DNA from 4 places in the Lactobacillus sp. ESL0261 genome. Region 3 is predicted to be linked to each of the others. Evidence: predicted binding sites of a transcription regulator. Region 3 holds the regulator's gene; each other region holds the start of a gene.
The links. Region 3 encodes HrcA, which represses chaperone genes, less so after heat shock. Its sites were predicted from a motif close to TTAGCACTCNNNNNNNNNGAGTGCTAA; they were not measured.

Region 1 (4,744 bases), on a different contig from region 3:
TAAGCCAAGATCCCGCGAAACTACGGTCAAAAAAGCGTTGTTCCCTATTAAAGCGATAAATAAAAAACAGTGAAACCATTAATGAGATAGTTGCAAATAAAATTAGATCCCAAATATGAATTGGTGAATTAGCAGTAACTAACTTAATCACCCCGGCAACCATCAAATAGCTAATGAAATAAATAAGATAGCGTATGATATTGCCTTGCCTTGATGCTGGTGTATTCACAAAAATTACCTCTATACTATTATGTACCTTACAAGTTCCATATTATAGCAAAAAAAGATATCTATATAAAATATCAAGGTAATTTTTCTTAATCTACACTGATATTATTTATATCTTCTAAAGCAATTTTTTGTCCGTCAACAATAATGCCGTCTTCACTATAACCATTGACAAAGCCGCAAATATCAGCTGGTAATTGATTATCGCTGTTCATAACTTTAACCTGCAGATGTACCATGCGGTGATTGCCATATGCTTTGAGCAGCTGCAAGCTTATTTCTTCTATACTCATAGTATCTTTAACGGGATGCTTCACGCTGCGCTTTTGCTTATCTTTATTAATTGCCATAGTATGATCGCTCAAAAAGAAACCCTGCCACTTTTTCATTTTGCGATCTTGGTAATTCTTAAAAAAGTCTTGAACTACTTTATCAAAATCATTCATATGCATTTCCACCATTATGTCCACCAACTAAACTGCTGCGCCTTATTGCCGTAGCGCCCTTAGACAAACTTGAGGCTTTGACTAAACTGGTAAAACCATATTTTTTTCTGATTTTGTCAACAGTTATATTTATAGTACGTTTTTTTATCTGTTCAGTGGCCGAAACAAAAAAAGTTAATTGCTGGCAATTATCAGGTTCTAAGCGACTACAATTGACTCCTAAGGCTCGGACCGTTTCTCCATGCCAGTTTTTACGGAAAAGAGCCAGTATTTCTTCAACTAATAAATCATTATCATTAGTAGGGCAAATTTTTTGCTGCACATTAAAGCCCTTACGACTGCCATCTTGTTCGTACTTAGAAAAGCCAACAAACAAGCTGATACAGCCTGCTTGTAAACGGTGTGCCCTTATTCTGGCACCCACCTGCTCGCCTATTTCACGTAAAACTATTTCTATTTCTCGCTGATTCGTATAATCACGGTTTAAAATCTGTGAATTGCCGTAATTTTTCATTATGGGAAAATATTTTTCACTAATAATGCTACGATCAACTCCCCAGCTAATCGCAAATAGCTGTTCGCCAATCACGCCAAACTCATTTTTTAAAATTGCTGGATCAGTATGAGCCAATTCATACATATTGTTAATATGCAGGCGGCGCAAACGTGCAGCTATTCTTTTGCCAATCCCCCAAACTTCTTCCATATCTTTAATTTGCCAAATTGTATCGGGTACATCAATATAATGCCAATAATCAATCATCGAACACCGATGTTTAGCAGAAATGTCCATTGCCAGTTTAGCTAGCAGGGGATTTTCTCCTATTCCGCAAGTAGTATAAAGACCAATCTTATTTTTTATTTCTACCTGAATTTTGCGAGCAACCAGATAAGGATCATCCCCAAACAAACGCCAAGACTTGGTCATATCAATCATACTTTCATCAATTGAGTAAACATGGATATCTTCATCTGATGCATATTTCTGAAAAATTTTCAATACCTGCATGCTACGTTTAATATACAAATTCATATGTGGGTCTGCCAAAATAAGGTCTGGCGCTTCTTTTTTCGTAGGTAAATCACGTACCCGCATAACATTAGTTAACCCATATTTTTTCTTTGCTAAAGGTGAGGCTGCCATAATTAGCCCCGAGCCATAATTTGTATGTGGCTGATGCGAAACAACTGCTAACACAGCTTTCATTGGGTTTAGACCTAATTGAAGTGCCTCACAACTGGCAAAAAATGATTTGTTATCAATCATAAAAATTAAACGATGGGGCTCATAACGATAATCATACATTGCTTTCACTTCCTAATGCAAACTCATGTTCGCTAAAATAAATTATACAAACACCAGTTCGAATAATCAAGTGAAAAATTATTCAATTGCTTCAATCGTTACCTGATATTCCCCTGCCGGAGCCTCCACTTTAACAGTTTTGCCAACTTTCTTTTTCATGATAGCCTGACCTAATGGCGAGTCGAAAGCTATTTTACCAGCACTGATATCTGCCTCCATTCGGCCAACAACTTGGTAAATCTCAGTTTCTGCATCATCACCAAATTTTAATGTAACCGTTTTGCCCAGATCTACCTTGCCGTCAGCTGTTTTTTCAACAATTTCTGCATATTTCAACTGCTTTTCCAAATAACGCAAACGACTCTGAAGGTGTCCTAAATCACGTTTTGCCTCTGTATATTCGGTATTTTCAGACAAGTCACCCAAGGAGCGTGCTTCCTGCAAAATTTTAATTTTTCTAGGTCTATCCTTTTTCAAATCAGCAATTTCATCTTTAATTTTTTGATAGCCTTGAGGCGTCATTTTTTGATAATAAACCAAAATATTCTCTCCTAATTTTTTCTTTTCAATATTATCCACAAGCTATAATTACTGTTATGGAGGTTCTAATTTTTATAAATTAGCACTCTAAAAATAATAGTGCTAAATATTTCCTTTTTATGAATCTGCATACTATAATAATAATTGTAAGGAAGAAATGAAAGTCTTCTGTTACAAATATATAAATTTTGAAAGGAAGTTTTTTACTATGGCAAATGATATGATGAATCGGCACAATGATTTATTCGATGCGATGAACGATTGGTTTGATCTTCCAAGAAAATTTTTCGATGATAACGAAGTAGCAAAATTAATGCAATCAGATGTTGTTGAAAACGACAAAGAATATGTAATCAAAGTTGACATGCCTGGAATGGACAAGGATAAAATTCACCTAAATTACAATAATGGTATTTTAAGTGTATCAGGTTCAAGAAAGTCATTTAAAGATATGTCCAAGGATAACAGCATTATTCACCGTGAAAGAAGTGAAGGTCACATTTCACGCAGCTTCAGATTACCAAACGTAGTTGCAAGTGATATTCATGCCAAATACGATAACGGTGTATTGACAATTACCCTGCCAAAGCAACAAGCTGGCGCAAGCGATAACTCAATCCAAATTGACTAATTGTCTTCAAATTATCAAAGTATATTAACTCACTGAAATAGCAGAAAGTCTATTTAAATTTGTCTGAACTGTTTTTAAAATAAAACATATCAGAAGCACCAAAATAAGCCATCCTGATCAAAGTCGGGATGGCTTATTTTGTTTCCAGCTGCTTTTTAGATTTTTCTTTAGCAGCAGATTTAGTAGTAAAGTTTTGAGACTATGTTTCATTTAAAATTCCAGGATTATTAACAGAACCTGTTATTTTAAATATTATTTTTGCACGTACTTCCTTCTATAGATTCTTTTATGCAGTATTTAAAATTCGCAAAGACAATTGATATCTATTTGCAATAGTTTTAATCTAATAATATTAGTAAAATTTAATATTTAAAATTTTGCACCTTTGTCATTGTTAATACTAGGACTGCTAAAGTTTAGGCTTAACTCTTTCTTCTCTTCTTTTCCCAATTTCAAGATTATTAGTTATTAACCTCAAATAATAGCTGCCCAGTCCACCACAGCCAGTGACGTTAAACCTAGGGCAAGTTTTCCTTAGGAGGAGTATAAATTGAGCAAAAATAATGACATATACATAGAAAATCGAGCTTCGAGTGCTGCTAAAAAAATAAATAAATTGAACATACCAGATGAAATTAAAAAACAATTAATTGATAAGAAAGTTTTTGATTTTTGGTTTAACAATAAAGAATTAAGAGCCCTGTCAGATAATATTGATATCGCAGGCGGTGAGAGTATCCAGTATGCAGCTAGTGGCAATTACGATAATCATACTGCACTGATAATTTGTACAAACATGCGTGTAATGATAATTAATAAGAACATGTTTATTGGGGGAGATTTTACAGATATACCACTTAATATGATTAATGGTGTATCAATAAAAACGCGACTTTTCTTATCTGACATTCAAATAACTAATGGAGCAACAAATATTTTTCTTAACGATTTAGATAAAACTGCTGCACCAATTTTAGCAGATACTATTAAAAGCAGGTCGAAAAATTATCAACAAAGTATTCAAAGTGCCCAGTACAAAATACAACAGAAAATACTCAAGATATGATTGCAGAGTTAAAGCAATTAAAAGAGTTAGTTGATGAGGGAATATTGACTGAAGAAGAATTTTCGGCTAAGAAGAAGCAAATTTTAGGATTATAAAGCCAAAGTGGGTTCAGCTATTGAACTCGCTTTTCTTTTAGCTTAAAATATAAAGTAATTTAAAAATAGATTAAAAAAGGAGAATATATTTCATGGCTCATAAATTAACTGTCCAAGAACTGGAAAAGTTTGCGGAAAACTTTAATGAAAAACCGCAAAATCAAGTTGTTGCACGAGCTGCTCAAAAAAGCGGTGTTCTTGCAGCGTCTTACAATGAACGTGTTCAAGGCGAGTTGACCCGTGTGTTTTCAACAGAGCTGGATACTGAAAATGTTACTAACCAGCGCCAATCAGGTCGTTGCTGGGAATTTGCCACCCTTAATATTTTACGGCATTATTTTGGTAAAAAATATCACTGCAAGAATTTTACTTTCTCACAAAGCTACAACTTTTTCTGGGATAAAGTTGAACGGGCAAATATTTTTTACGACA
Region 2 (4,744 bases), on a different contig from region 3:
TTGTTCAAGATAACTGAACCGTCTTCACCAGCATTTTCAGCAATTTGACGAACTGGAGCAGTCAAAGCTTCTAAGACAATGTTAATTCCAGTTTGTTCATCAGCATTATCACCTTTAAGATCCTTAACAGCATCCTTAACGTCTACTAATGCAGTACCACCACCAGCAACATAACCTTCGTCAACGGCTGCACGAGTGGAGTTCAAAGCGTCTTCAATGCGGTATCTGCGTTCTTTCAATTCAGTTTCAGTAGCAGCACCAACATGAATAACGGCAACACCACCAGTTAATTTAGCCAGACGCTCTTGTAATTTCTTCTTATCAAAGTCAGAAGTAGTCTCTGCAATTTGTTTTCTAATGGAATCTTCACGATCTTTAATAGCTTCATCAGAACCAGAACCATCAACAATGGTAGTTGAGTCCTTAGTTACAGTAATGCGACGAGCTTGACCTAATTGATCAATCTTAGTGTCCTTTAACTCAAGACCTAAGTCCTCAGTAATAACTGTACCACCAGTTAAAGCTGCAATATCTTGCAGTTGTTCTTTACGACGGTCGCCAAAGCCAGGAGCCTTAACAGCAACAACGTTAAATGTACCACGAATCTTGTTCAAAACTAATGTTGGCAAAGCTTCACCAGAAACATCATCAGCAATGATCAAAAGTGATTTACCTTGTTGCACAATTTCTTGTAACAATGGCAAAATGTCCTGAATGTTAGAAATCTTCTTATCAGTGATTAAAATGTATGGATTGTCAAGATCTGCTTCCATCTTGTCATTATCAGTTACCATGTATTGTGAAAGGTAACCACGGTCAAATTGCATACCTTCAACTACTGATAATTCAGTTTCAATACCACGTGAATCTTCAATAGTGATCACACCATCATTACCAACTTTTTCCATGGCGTCAGCGATTAAATCACCAACTTCTTTTGAAGCTGAAGAAACTGAAGCAACTTGAGCAATTTGGTCTTTTGAAGAAACAGTATGACTAATCTTGTGTAATTCATTTACTACAGCTTTTGTGGCTTTTTCAATACCGCGGCGAACACCAACAGGATTAGCACCAGCGGTCACGTTCTTCATGCCTTCACGAATGATTGCTTGAGTCAAAACAACAGCAGTAGTTGTACCATCACCAGCAATGTCATTAGTTTTTTGTGCTGCTTCTGCAACTAACTTAGCACCCATATTCTCATAGTGGTCTTTTAATTCAATTGCCTTGGCAATTGTCACACCATCGTTAGTAATGTCTGGGTTGCCGTATGATTGCTCTAAAACAACATTTCTACCCTTAGGACCAATAGTTGCCTTAACAGTGTCAGCTAATTTATCAACGCCCTTTAATAGAGAACGTCTTGCTTTTTCTGAAAATTTAATTTCCTTTGCCATATTTTTCTGCGCTCCTTAATTACTTAACAATTGCTAAAATATCTTTTTCATGAAGGACTAAATACTTTTCGTCATCGTATTTGACATCAGTGCCTGAATATTTGTCATATAAAACAACGTCACCCTTTTTGACAGTCATAGGAATTTTACTGCCATTTTCGGCATAACTACCTTCACCAACAGCAACAACTTCACCTTCTGTTGGCTTTTGTTTAGCATTAGAAGCCAGGACGATTCCGCCTACAGTTTTCTCTTCTTCTTCTTTAACTTTAACGATCACGCGATCACCAATTGGTTGTAACACGTTTGTCCCTCCTAAAATTAAATTATTAATCTATTTTACGTGTCATTAGCACTCCTATTCATCAAGTGCTAACTTACATTTATGATAATAACCCCTTTTCATAAAAAATGCAAGAAAAAATTAGCACTTTGAGTAAAAAAGTGCTAATTGTATTTTTATACCTACTTTTTCTTATCTGAGTCAAGGAAGTAAATTAGAGTTTGTAATTCCGTTGCCAAATCAACGTTCTGGATTCTAATACCACTTGGAGCAGACAAACGAATTGGCGTGAAATTCATAATTCCTCGAATACCGGCTTCAACCATATCATCAGCAGTCTTTTGTGCTGTCGTGGAAGGAACGGTCAAAATTGCAATAGAAATCTGTTGGTCACTAAGCTGTTTTTTTAGTTCACTCATGTCATAAACAGGCACGCCACTGAGAATCTTGCCTGTAATTTTATCATCTATATCAAAAGCACATGAAATACGAATATTGTTTGTACGTTTGAAATTATAGTTTAATAACGCATGGCCTAAATTACCAACGCCAACCAGGGCAACATTTGTTAAGGTATCTTGATTTAAAATCTTTTTAAAAAAGGAAAGCAAACTTTTTACATCATAACCATAACCACGTTTTCCCAATGCACCAAAGTATGAAAAATCACGTCTGATTGAAGCACTATCTACTTGAACAGCCTCAGATAATTCAGTTGAGGATACCTTTTCTTTACCAGCCTCATTTAAAATTATCAGGTAGCGGTAATATAGCGGCAATCTTTTAGCCGTAGCCGTGGGTATTTTGATTTTTTCCATTTAAAAAGCCTCCAACTTGATTAAGAATATATTTTGTTTTGTGAATTTTTCAGCAATTACTACTATTTTATCTATAAATTTGCGCCATTTGCAAACATTTTTTTCACAATCTATCAAATTTTAGCATAATAGTAACAGGTTTGATAATAGAAATTTAATTTTTTACTCTTTTAATTAAAAAATGCTTCTTTTTTACATTTATTTCCTATATTTATCAATCAAACTCTCCCACAAGAATTTTGCTACGTATGCTAAAATGGTTTCTAGGTGAAAAATTATGATAATTGCTCAAGGGCACGATTTAAAAAAACAATTCGGTGCCAACACATTATTTAAAAATGTCAATTTTTCAATTGACTCAAATGCAAGAATAGGTCTCATTGGACCCAATGGTGTCGGTAAAACGACATTGCTTAAGATTATGACCGGCGAAGAAGAAGCCACACATGGCGACTTTACCATCAATAAAAATATAGATGTCGGCTATATTGCTCAAGAAAATGATTTAAATGAAAATAAAACTATTTGGGATGAAATGTTGTCTGTTTTTACCCCTTTAATTAATATGGGTAAAAAGATAAGGGATTTACAAGAAGAAATGTCTGCAAATCCGCAAAAAAAGGATCTGCTAAAACAATATGACCAATTGCAATACAGCTTCGAACAACAGGGAGGATACACCTACCAGGCCGATATCAAGAGTGTTTTAAATGGCTTTAATTTTCCTGAAGCAACTTGGACTAAAAAGGTTGGCAGCCTTTCCGGTGGAGAAAAAACACGGCTCTCTTTTGTCAAGTTATTATTACGCAAACCCCCGTTATTATTACTTGATGAACCTACCAACTATCTTGATTTAGACACATTAGACTGGCTTGAAAATTACCTTAAAAACTATTCTGGTGCCATTTTGGTAGTTTCTCACGACCAATATTTTTTGGATAATTTAGCAACGCAGATTTTTGAATTACAATTTGGCAAATTAACTGTGTTTAAAGGAAATTATTCTGCCTACGTCGCTGAACGTCAATTACGTGACCGTCAACAAGAAGAAGCATACGAAAAGCAGCAAGAAAAAATCAAAAAAGACGAAGAATTTATTCAAAAAAATATTGTTAGAGCCAAAACTACCAAACGAGCACAAAGCCGCCGCAAGCAATTGGAGAAAATGGAAAGAATTAATCCGCCAAAACGCAAAAGCAAAGTACGCATTAATTTCCAAAGCGAGCGGCCATCTGGTAAAGAAGTGCTAATTTTACGTGATTTAACTATTGGCTATCCCACAAAAACAATGGTTCACGGTATTTCTCTGCAAGTAAATAAAGGCGATCGCGTGGCCGTTATTGGTCAAAATGGTATTGGTAAATCAACTTTACTCAAAACCGTGATGAAGGAGTTAAAGCCGAAAAAAGGTTCAATTAAATATGGAGCATCCCTTGATATCGGCTATTATGATCAGGAACTTCAGGGACTTGATCCAACTAAAACGGTAATCGATACAGTTTGGGACCGGCACAAAACAATGCCTGAAAAAGATGTGAGGTCGATTTTAGCCAGTTTTTTGTTTACGGCAAAAGATATTGATAAAACTGTCGGGCAACTTTCAGGTGGTCAAAAGGCCAGATTAACATTAACTGTTTTGTCACTAGAACATAATAACTTTCTGCTGATGGACGAACCTACTAACCACTTGGATCTTGAAGCTAAGGAAGTTTTAGAACAGGCGCTACAGAACTATGATGGTACTTTACTTTTTGTTTCTCACGACCGCTATTTTATCAATCAGTTAGCAAATAAAATTGTAGAAATTAAAAACGGTATTGCTCAAGTATATGAGGGTGATTATAGCTATTATTTAGATGAAAAGAATAAGCAAGACTCAGCCTCAAAAAATGAATCATCCGAGAATAGAGAAATAGTAGAACCTGAGCAAAATAAAAATAAATTGTCCTATCAGGAGCAAAAGTTGCGCGATTCACAAAAGCGTAAATTGCAAAGAGAAGTTGAAAATACCGAAAATAAAATTGAAAAACTGGAAAAAGAACAAAAAGATATTCAATCTCAAATGGCTGATCCAGCAATTGCTACTAATTTTGACAAATTAGGTCCCTTGCAAGAACAGCTTAACGCTGTACAAAAACAACTGGACGATGCAAATAATGCTTGGGAAAGTGCATTGAATAAACTGGATAGCTTTGACTAAAATAATATATATTAAGTTAACACAACTCCAAAATAAGATTAACTAG
Region 3 (4,744 bases):
GATCAGTTAATCGCTGAAGTAAAAAAGCAGGATGCAAATCGCAATAATTAAGAAAAGCGCTGTGAGGCGCTTTTTTCATGATTAGGTAATAAAAAATGTTAAATGGTATTTTAGTGATAGATAAGGATAAGGGCATGACAAGCGCAGACGTTGTCTATCATTTACGCAAAGCGCTGCATATTAAAAAAATAGGCCATGCTGGTACCCTAGATCCTGATGTTACGGGAGTGCTACCAATTGCAATTGGTCAGGCCACAAAATTGATTGAATTGATGCACGAGGAAAACAAAAAATATGTAGGTCAGGGAATTTTTGGCTTTGCCACTGATAGTTACGATATTAGTGGCAAAAAAACAGAATTTAAAAAAATAACTAGTAAAATTAAACACCATCAAATTCAAAAAGCTATGCAAGAGTTTGTGGGCAGTATAGAACAGGTACCACCTATTTATTCGGCCGTCCGAGTAAATGGCAAGCATTTATATGAATATGCGCGAGCAGGTATTAAAGTTGAAAGGCCAAAAAGACGGGTTGAAGTTTTTTCTTACGATCTTACAAATGAACCTGTTTTTGATAAAGAAAATGGTCAAGAAGCTTTTGATTTTAAAATTGAATGCAGCAAAGGAACCTATGTTCGCTCTTTAATAAATGATTTGGGAACAAACCTTGGTGTGCCGGCAGTAATGAAAAATTTGCGGCGCACTTCTAGTTCAGGCTTTGATATAGATCAAGCTGTTAAATTGAATGAAATTTCAGAAAATCCAGATATGGTAAATGAATTACTTCAACCAATTGACTCTTTTTTTACTAATTATGCTCATGAGGATATTGATACAGATCTGTGGGCCAAAGTTAAAAATGGAGCAACGATTTCTTTGAAAACGAATGCAAAAAAAGTGGCATTACGATACAATAATAGAGTTAAGGCAATTTATCAAAAAGATGGTACCATGTATCGCCCTTATTTAATGCTTTTACAAAATGAATGAGTGAATGAAGGTTTTATTATGGAAATTATCCATTTAACATACCCGTTTAAGGAAAATATTATTCCACAAAAGATAATCCTTGCTTTAGGATTCTTTGACGGTGTTCATCGTGGTCATCAGGAATTAATCAAAATCGCAAAAGAAAAAGCAATTCAAAAGCATTTACCATTAGTAGTAATGACATTTGATCGACATCCTAAAGAAATTTATCAAAATAAAGAAGTCAGCTATATAGATACATTGTCTGAAAAAGCTTATAAGATGCAGGAACTAAAAGTTGATTTTTTGCTTGTGATGCATTTTAATGAGGCATTTAGCAAACTGACTGCACAGGAATTTGTAGATAAAATTATTGTTAAATTAAATGCTGATACAGTTGTAGCCGGCTTTGACTACACTTATGGTCCCAAAGAGATTGCCAATATGAAAAATTTCCCTAAGTTTGCTAAGGGAAGATTTGCTATTATTGATGTTCCAAAACAGTCTTATGATGGCCAAAAAATTGGCTCTACGGAAATAAAAAGGGCCATTACCAGTGGAAATATGGAATTGGCAGCTAAATTATTAGGGTTTCCGTATGTCATGTCCGGTAAGGTCGGGCACGGTTTACGTAATGGCCATAAACTGGGTTTTCCTACAGCAAATCTAGTTTGGTCTCAAGACAAGGTGGTTCCTAAAATTGGAGTATACGCTACTAAAACCAAGATTAAAGGCAAGTGGTATGACTCAATGACAAGCGTGGGTTATAACGTAACTGTTAATGAGGGTAAAAAGCTTTATATTGAATCGAATTTATTTGGATTTAATCAAGAAGCCTATGATGAAGAAATGGTAATTAAATGGTATAAGTATACTCGTGGCGAAATTAAATTTGATAACTTAAAAGAATTAAAAAAACAAATGAGTGGTGATGAGGCAGAAATCAAAGCTTATTTTGCCGGCATTGGTTAATTTCAATTTTAAAGGGGATAAGCGTTTTTTTGTAAAAAAGTTAGCACTCAACTTGACATTCTGCTAAAAGCTAGTATCATATTAATTGTTAGCACCTAATAAGTTTGAGTGCTAAAAGTGAGGGCGATATTTATGTTGACCGAACGTCAAGAATTAATTTTAAAAACAATTATCAATGATTTTACGCAGACACATGATCCTGTTGGGTCTAAAACAGTCATGAATCAGTTACCTATTAAAGTTTCAAGTGCAACTATTCGTAACGAAATGGCGGTTTTAGAAGAAAAAGGCTTGATTGAAAAAACTCATTTGTCAAGTGGTCGAGTACCTTCAACAGAAGGCTACCGTTACTATCTTGACAATTTAGTTGAGCCTTTACAGATTTCATCTTCTGTTTATAAAAGAATTATTAATCAGCTTGATCAGCCGTTTCATCAAGTTAACGACATCGTACAGGAAGCTGTTAAGATCTTATCTGACCTAACAAATTACACTGCATTTGCGGAGGGGCCTGAGAATAGTGATTTAACTATTACCGGATTTCGTATAGTACCTTTATTTGGCAGACAGATTATGGCTATTCTTGGTACCAGTGATGGCGATGTTCATGACCAGGTTTATAACTTACCATACAATATTCATGGTGATGACATTGAACGTGCCGTTCGTATGATTAACGATGAATTAGTAGGAAAGTCGCTAGATCAGGTTACACCTGAGTTTCTTAAGAAGACTTTAGGACAAAAGCTTAAAGCTGCTCATGTGTCTGAATTAATAGATTTAGTTGAAGATGTGATCAGTGATGCTGCCAGCGAGCAAATGTATGTCGATGGTCAGATTAATTTGCTCAATAATATTTCTTTGAGTGACGTTTCTAATTTGCGGTCATTATATGAAATGATTGAGCATAATGACTTAATTTCTAGTATTTTGGATAACAGGCAAAACTTAAAAAGTGACAGATATCCAGTTCGGGTAAGTCTAGGGTCTGAGTTATCAAATGATTTGTTAAAGGATTATAGTCTGCTTACGGCAGAGTACAGCGTTGGTCCTCACGGAAAGGGCATAATTGCTTTACTTGGCCCTGATAATATGCCGTATTCTCAAGTGATAGGATTGCTTGAATATTTCAGAAATGAGCTATCTAAAAAGTTGCTTGATTATTATGGTAGATTTAAATAAAGGAGGTTAGCCGTGAGTAAAGAAGAAATTAACAGTAAAAATTCAAAAAAAGAGCAAAAAGAATCAACTGAATCAAAAGAAGTTAAAAAGCATTCTCAAGCTAAGGCTAACGAAAAAAAGAAGTCCGAACCTTTGGAAAGCAAACTGCAACACAATTTGACCCAGTTGCAAAAAGAAAAAGATGATTTAGAAGATAAGTACTTGCGCAGTCAAGCTGAAATGCAAAATATGCAAAATCGCTACAATAATGAAAGAGCGCAACTTATTAAATATGAATCACAATCTTTAGCTAAAGATGTTTTGCCAGCAATGGATAATTTAGAAAGAGCTTTGGCAACAAAGGTTGATGATGAAGCATCAAAGCAGCTTAAAAAGGGAGTGCAAATGACACTTGATTCTCTGGTTAAAGCCATGAAAGATCATGGAATCAGTGAAATCACTGCTGAAGGTGAAAAGTTTGATCCTAATTTACACCAAGCTGTCCAAACAGTTGAAGCTGAAAATGAAGATCAAAAAGATCATGTTGTGCGGGTTTTGCAAAAAGGATACTTGTACAAAGATCGTACTTTAAGACCAGCGATGGTTGTTGTAGCACAATAATTGAAAGGAAGCATATCAATGTCAAAAGTTATCGGAATTGACCTCGGAACTACCAACTCGGCAGTTGCTGTTCTTGAAGGAAAAGAGCCAAAAATTATTACCAATCCAGAAGGAAACCGTACTACACCTTCAGTAGTTGCTTTCAAGGATGGAGAAATTCAAGTCGGTGAAGTCGCAAAGAGACAGGCTATTACTAATCCTAATACTATTTCTTCAATTAAGCGTCATATGGGTGAAGCTGATTATAAGGTCAAGATTGGTGATAAAGCATACACTCCTCAAGAAATTTCTGCCATGATTTTACAATATATCAAGAAATTCTCTGAAGATTATCTTGGTGAAAAGGTTACTGAAGCAGTCATTACAGTTCCTGCATACTTTAACGATGCTCAGCGTCAAGCTACTAAGGATGCCGGTAAAATTGCAGGCTTAGACGTTAAGAGAATAATTAACGAACCAACTGCATCTTCACTTGCATATGGCCTTGATAAAGATGCTGAAGATGAAAAAGTTCTGGTTTATGACCTTGGTGGTGGTACCTTTGATGTTTCTGTTTTGCAATTAGGTGACGGAGTCTTCCAAGTACTTTCAACTAACGGTGATACTCACCTTGGTGGCGATGACTTCGATAATAAAATTATTGATTGGCTGATCAAGAACTTTAAAGATGAAAATGGTGTTGACCTTTCTAAAGATAAAATGGCTTTACAAAGGTTAAAGGATGCCGCTGAAAAAGCTAAGAAAGATTTGTCTGGTGTGTCTTCAACTCATATTTCATTACCATTTATTTCTGCTGGTGAATCTGGACCATTACATTTGGAAGCTGATTTAACTAGAGCGAAATTTGACGAATTAACTGCTGATTTAGTTGATAAGACAAAGATTCCATTTGACAATGCATTGAAAGATGCTGAATTAACAGTTAATGACATTGATAAAGTTATTTTGAATGGTGGTTCAACCCGTATTCCTGCTGTTCAGGATGCAGTTAAGAAGTGGGCTGGTAAAGAGCCTGATCACTC
Region 4 (4,744 bases), on a different contig from region 3:
CCTTGATGTCATTAGTGTCAAGCTTTTTCATCAAACTTCTGATTCGTAAAATTGAGGTAGCACTCATTGAATACTCGTCTAAGCCCATTGACAACAGAATTGGGAACATGGTACTGTCTCCAGCAGCTTCACCACACATGCCACACCAAATACCATTTTCATGAGCTGCATCAATTGTATGCTTTATTAAGCGTAAAACTGATGGATTCGCTGGTTGATACAGGTAAGAAACGTTATCATTACCACGATCAGCAGCCATTGTATATTGGATCAAATCATTAGTACCAATTGAGAAGAAATCAACTTCTTTTGCAAGTTGGTCGGCTAAAACGGCAGCAGCTGGAACCTCAATCATCATTCCGACTTCCAAATCAGAACCGATCTTAACTCCCTTTTCAACTAACTTGTCTTTTTCTTCACTTAAAATCGCTTTAGCTTTGCGTAATTCATTTATGGTACCAATCATTGGGAACATGATGCCCAACTTACCGTAAGCAGATGCACGTAACAAAGCACGAAGCTGAGTACGGAAAATTTCTTCATTTTGCAGTGATAGCCTAATTGCACGCACTCCCAAAAACGGGTTCATTTCTTCTGGCAAGTCCCAGTAGTCAAGGTGCTTGTCACCACCAATATCCATGGTTCTAATAATAACCTGCTTGCCATGCATGTCTTCAATGACTTCTTTATAGGCTTCAAACTGTTCATCCTCTGTTGGAAAGTCTTTTGAGTCCATGTACAAGAATTCAGTTCTATAAAGGCCTACAGCCTCAGCACCATTGTCATTCACACCTGGCATATCATTTGGAGTACCAATATTTGCTGCAATTGTGAATTTTTTACCATCCGCAGTTACTGAAGGTTCATCCTTTAACTTTTCCCATTCAGCTTTTTGCTTCAAGAAATCAGCACTCTTTTGCTTATAGTCTGCAATTTCGCTGTCCGTCGGCTTAACGACAACATCACCGCTAAGACCATCAACAGCAAGAGTATCACCATTTTGAACGTCTTTTGTGATTGAGTCAGTACCAACAACAGCTGGTAATTCAAGAGAACGAGCCATAATAGCAGAGTGAGCAGTCCTACCACCAATGTCAGTTACAAAGCCCTTAACAAACTTCTTGTTTAATTGAGCAGTGTCACTTGGAGTTAAGTCATGAGCTACCACAATTACCTCGTGATCAATTGATGCAGGATTAGGCAACTCTTTACCCAGTAAATGAGCCATAATTCTCTTAGAAACGTCTCGTACATCAGCTGCACGTTGCTGCATGTATTCGTTATCAGTCATGCCTTCAAAAATTGTAATGAACTTTTGAGCAGTTTCATCAAGTGCAGCTTCACTGTTAATTTTTTGCTCTTTGATTTCATTTTCGATGGCACCAGTAAATTCAGGATCGTTTAAAATCATCAGATGAGCTTCAAAGACTTGAGCTTCATCTTCACCTAAACTCTTCTTTGCGCTATCACGGATTTTTTCAACTTCAGCAGTTGATACTGAAATTGCCTTCTTATACCGTGCTAATTCACTTTCAACATCGCTAACTGTAGTTTTTGAAAATGAAAGATCAGGTTCAACCAAGAGATAGGCTGGTGCTACAGCAATACCATCACTTGCAGCAATTCCTTTTAATGTCTTGGTCATTATTCAGCTAAACCCTCTTTTTTCATTGTTTCAGAAATAGCGTTAATTGCGTCTTTTTCATCATCACCATCAGCACTGATCGTAACATCAGCATTTTTACCAACTCCGAGTGACATAACACCCATGATTGATTTCAAGTTAACTGATTTACCGTTGTATTCCAAGTTGATATCTGAACCAAACTTAGAAGCAGCTTGTACTAGCAATGTAGCTGGACGAGCATGAATACCTGTTTCTGCAACAACATGAAAATCGCGTTTTTCCATTATATATATCTCCTTTTAATTCAAAAAATCAAAACGGTAATAAATACCTATTCGCTTACTTAGACTATCATTTTTTTGTGAATTAGACAACATAAATGTAACAGTTTACATCACTAAACTCCAGTCTTAGACTGCGAATAAATTATTTTACCACCCCGCAAGGCCTTTCCCGTTATGTTTTGCCTCTTACCAAAAGACCTTAATGCAGATTGAAATTCAAAAGCATCTTTAGGGTCAACTTCATAATGATCTAGTTCACCATCTGCCAACTGCTCAAGAATTTTTTGATAATCCAAATTTACCACCGCTTTTATCCTATATTAATTCAGCAACATTTTTGATTTTGCCTACATGTATTTTAGCATATTTAACGTACTTACAAATAATAAGATCCAAGTTTTAGCACTTGATTATTCCGAGTGCTAATTATATAATTTAGTAAACTGATATGAAAGGCGGTAATACAATGCTTTGTCAAAACTGTCAAAAACGACCAGCTTCCATTCACTTATTTGCAAAAGTTAATGGACAAAGTCGCGAAATTAATTTATGCGGACAATGTTATCAACAACTTAAACAACAAGGAAATATTAATATGAATAATGACAATAATGGCTTCTTTGGTGATTTCAGCGACCTGTTTAACTATAATGGCAATGCTGGAAATCCGGGAGATCCGAGAATGAATAATGGTGGACCTGGCAATGGTAATAATGGTGCCGGAGGTAGTCGTTCACTTTTAGATCAATATGGTACAGATCTAACTGCATTAGCAAGAAAGGGCAAGATTGACCCAGTCATTGGGCGTGACAAAGAAATTGCCCGCGTCATTGAGATTTTAAATCGCAGAACAAAAAATAACCCAGTTTTAATTGGTGAAGCCGGAGTGGGTAAAACTGCTGTGGTTGAAGGCTTAGCTCAGCAAATTGTTGATGGCTCGGTTCCTGCCAAATTACAAGATAAAAGAATAATATCATTAAACGTAGTTTCTTTAGTGCAAGGTACAGGTATTCGTGGCCAATTTGAGCAACGTATGCAGCAACTTCTTAAAGAAGTGGAAAATCACGATGATATTATTCTCTTTATTGATGAGATTCACGAAATAGTCGGCGCAGGCAATGCTGAGGGCGGAATGGATGCAGGCAATATTATTAAACCTGCTCTTGCCCGTGGTGATTTGCAATTAGTTGGTGCGACAACTTTAAAGGAATATCGTGAAATTGAAAAAGATTCTGCTTTAGCAAGACGTTTCCAACCCGTTGACGTTAAAGAGCCTTCGGTTAAAGAAACTATCCAGATCTTAAAGGGTATTCAAAAGCGTTATGAAGACTATCATCATGTACATTATACTGATGATGCCATAAAAGCTGCTGCTGAATTATCCGAGCGTTATATCCAGGACAGATTTTTACCTGATAAAGCTATCGATTTGCTTGATGAAGCAGGTTCACGCATGAATCTGACAATTCCTTACGTTGATAAAGATAAAATGAAGGAACGGATTGATGCAGCACAAAAATTAAAACAAGAATCTTTAAAGAACGAAGACTATGAAAAAGCAGCATACTACCGCGATCAAATTGAAAAATATAATAAGATGAAGGATCAAAAAGTAGATCCAGATAAATCTCCTATTATTACCAGCAAGATTATGAATAAGATTGTTGAAGAAAAAACTGGCATTCCTGTTGGCGATTTGCAAAAGCAGGAAGAAAACCAGCTGCAAAATCTGGCACCAAATCTGAAAGCTCACGTCATTGGTCAAGACAAGGCTGTTGATAAACTGGCTCGGGCAATCAGGCGTAACAGAATTGGCTTTAACAAATCTGGTCGTCCGATAGGCTCCTTCCTATTTGTTGGACCAACTGGAGTCGGTAAAACTGAACTAGCTAAACAGTTAGCAAGACAAATGTTTGGTTCAGAGAATGCTTTGATTCGTTTTGATATGTCAGAATATATGGAATCATATTCAGTGTCTAAACTTATTGGGTCTGCACCTGGTTATGTAGGTTATGAAGAAGCTGGTCAATTGACTGAACGAGTTAGAAGACACCCATACAGTTTGATATTGCTTGATGAGATTGAAAAGGCTGACCCAGCTGTTATGAATCTATTTTTACAAATCCTTGATGATGGTCGTTTGACCGATTCTCAAGGTAGAACTGTATCATTCAAAGACACAATTATTATCATGACCTCTAATGCTGGTCAGGGCATTAAAAATACCAGTGTTGGTTTCGCAGCTGAAAATTCTAAGGATAAGCCGGACTCTGCCAGAAGTTCAATGAGTCAATTCTTCAAACCAGAATTTTTAAACCGTTTAGATGATGTAATTGAATTCAATGAATTAACTAAAGATGATCTGATTAAGATTGTTAATTTGATGCTTGACGAAGTAAACAATATGGTTAAAAATCAGGGCTTACAGATTACTGTTAGCGACGATGCCAAGAAAAAACTTGTTGAAGAAGGCTATAATCCCGCTATGGGAGCAAGACCTTTGCGCAGAACTATTCAGGAAGAAATTGAAGATAAAGTTGCTGACTATAAGCTTGACCACCCTGCAGCAAAGAACTTACTAGCAAATGTTTCTGACAACAAAATTGTCATAAGCGAAAGTGAAAATGTTGTCGACTCAGCAAACAGCAGTGATAATTACTAACTAAGTCAATTCCTATTAAGCATGATTATTGTAAATTATGATAATCATGCTTTTTACTAAAGAAAAAAGTTTAGATTAGTTGTATACTAAAATAAAAAAGAGCTACTAGAAGAAACGGGTGAAATCCATGCATTTAATAGATGTAACCAATAGTTATAAGGACCTAGTTCA

Region 1: F5ESL0261_RS08335 (Hsp20/alpha crystallin family protein) is a predicted target of HrcA. The motif match lies at 2,600-2,626, and genes of this name have one in related genera.
Region 2: groES (co-chaperone GroES) is a predicted target of HrcA. The motif match lies at 1,747-1,773, and genes of this name have one in related genera.
Region 4: F5ESL0261_RS03130 (ATP-dependent Clp protease ATP-binding subunit) is a predicted target of HrcA. The motif match lies at 2,311-2,337, and genes of this name have one in related genera.

What each region holds. Positions count from the first base shown of each region.
Region 1 covers NZ_REHN01000012.1:98,600-103,343, forward strand. Annotated here, with positions in the region: gene F5ESL0261_RS08315 (CPBP family intramembrane glutamic endopeptidase) at 1-229, opposite strand, end outside; gene F5ESL0261_RS08320 (hypothetical protein) at 318-674, opposite strand; gene F5ESL0261_RS08325 (Y-family DNA polymerase) at 667-1,980, opposite strand; gene greA (transcription elongation factor GreA) at 2,059-2,520, opposite strand; gene F5ESL0261_RS08335 (Hsp20/alpha crystallin family protein) at 2,729-3,151, shown strand; gene F5ESL0261_RS08340 (PH domain-containing protein) at 3,702-4,217, shown strand; gene F5ESL0261_RS08345 (SHOCT domain-containing protein) at 4,214-4,312, shown strand; gene F5ESL0261_RS08350 (C1 family peptidase) at 4,405-4,744, shown strand, end outside.
Region 2 covers NZ_REHN01000010.1:15,614-20,357, forward strand. Annotated here, with positions in the region: gene groL (chaperonin GroEL) at 1-1,397, opposite strand, end outside; gene groES (co-chaperone GroES) at 1,417-1,701, opposite strand; gene F5ESL0261_RS06900 (redox-sensing transcriptional repressor Rex) at 1,863-2,498, opposite strand; gene F5ESL0261_RS06905 (ABC-F family ATP-binding cassette domain-containing protein) at 2,776-4,698, shown strand.
Region 3 covers NZ_REHN01000008.1:25,495-30,238, reverse strand. Annotated here, with positions in the region: gene F5ESL0261_RS05820 (ribosome-binding factor A) at 1-51, shown strand, start outside; gene truB (tRNA pseudouridine(55) synthase TruB) at 96-989, shown strand; gene ribF (riboflavin biosynthesis protein RibF) at 1,008-1,940, shown strand; gene hrcA (heat-inducible transcriptional repressor HrcA) at 2,073-3,122, shown strand; gene grpE (nucleotide exchange factor GrpE) at 3,135-3,722, shown strand; gene dnaK (molecular chaperone DnaK) at 3,741-4,744, shown strand, end outside.
Region 4 covers NZ_REHN01000005.1:115,811-120,554, reverse strand. Annotated here, with positions in the region: gene ptsP (phosphoenolpyruvate--protein phosphotransferase) at 1-1,645, opposite strand, end outside; gene F5ESL0261_RS03140 (phosphocarrier protein HPr) at 1,645-1,911, opposite strand; gene F5ESL0261_RS03135 (hypothetical protein) at 2,025-2,207, opposite strand; gene F5ESL0261_RS03130 (ATP-dependent Clp protease ATP-binding subunit) at 2,378-4,573, shown strand; gene F5ESL0261_RS03125 (DUF1827 family protein) at 4,701-4,744, shown strand, end outside.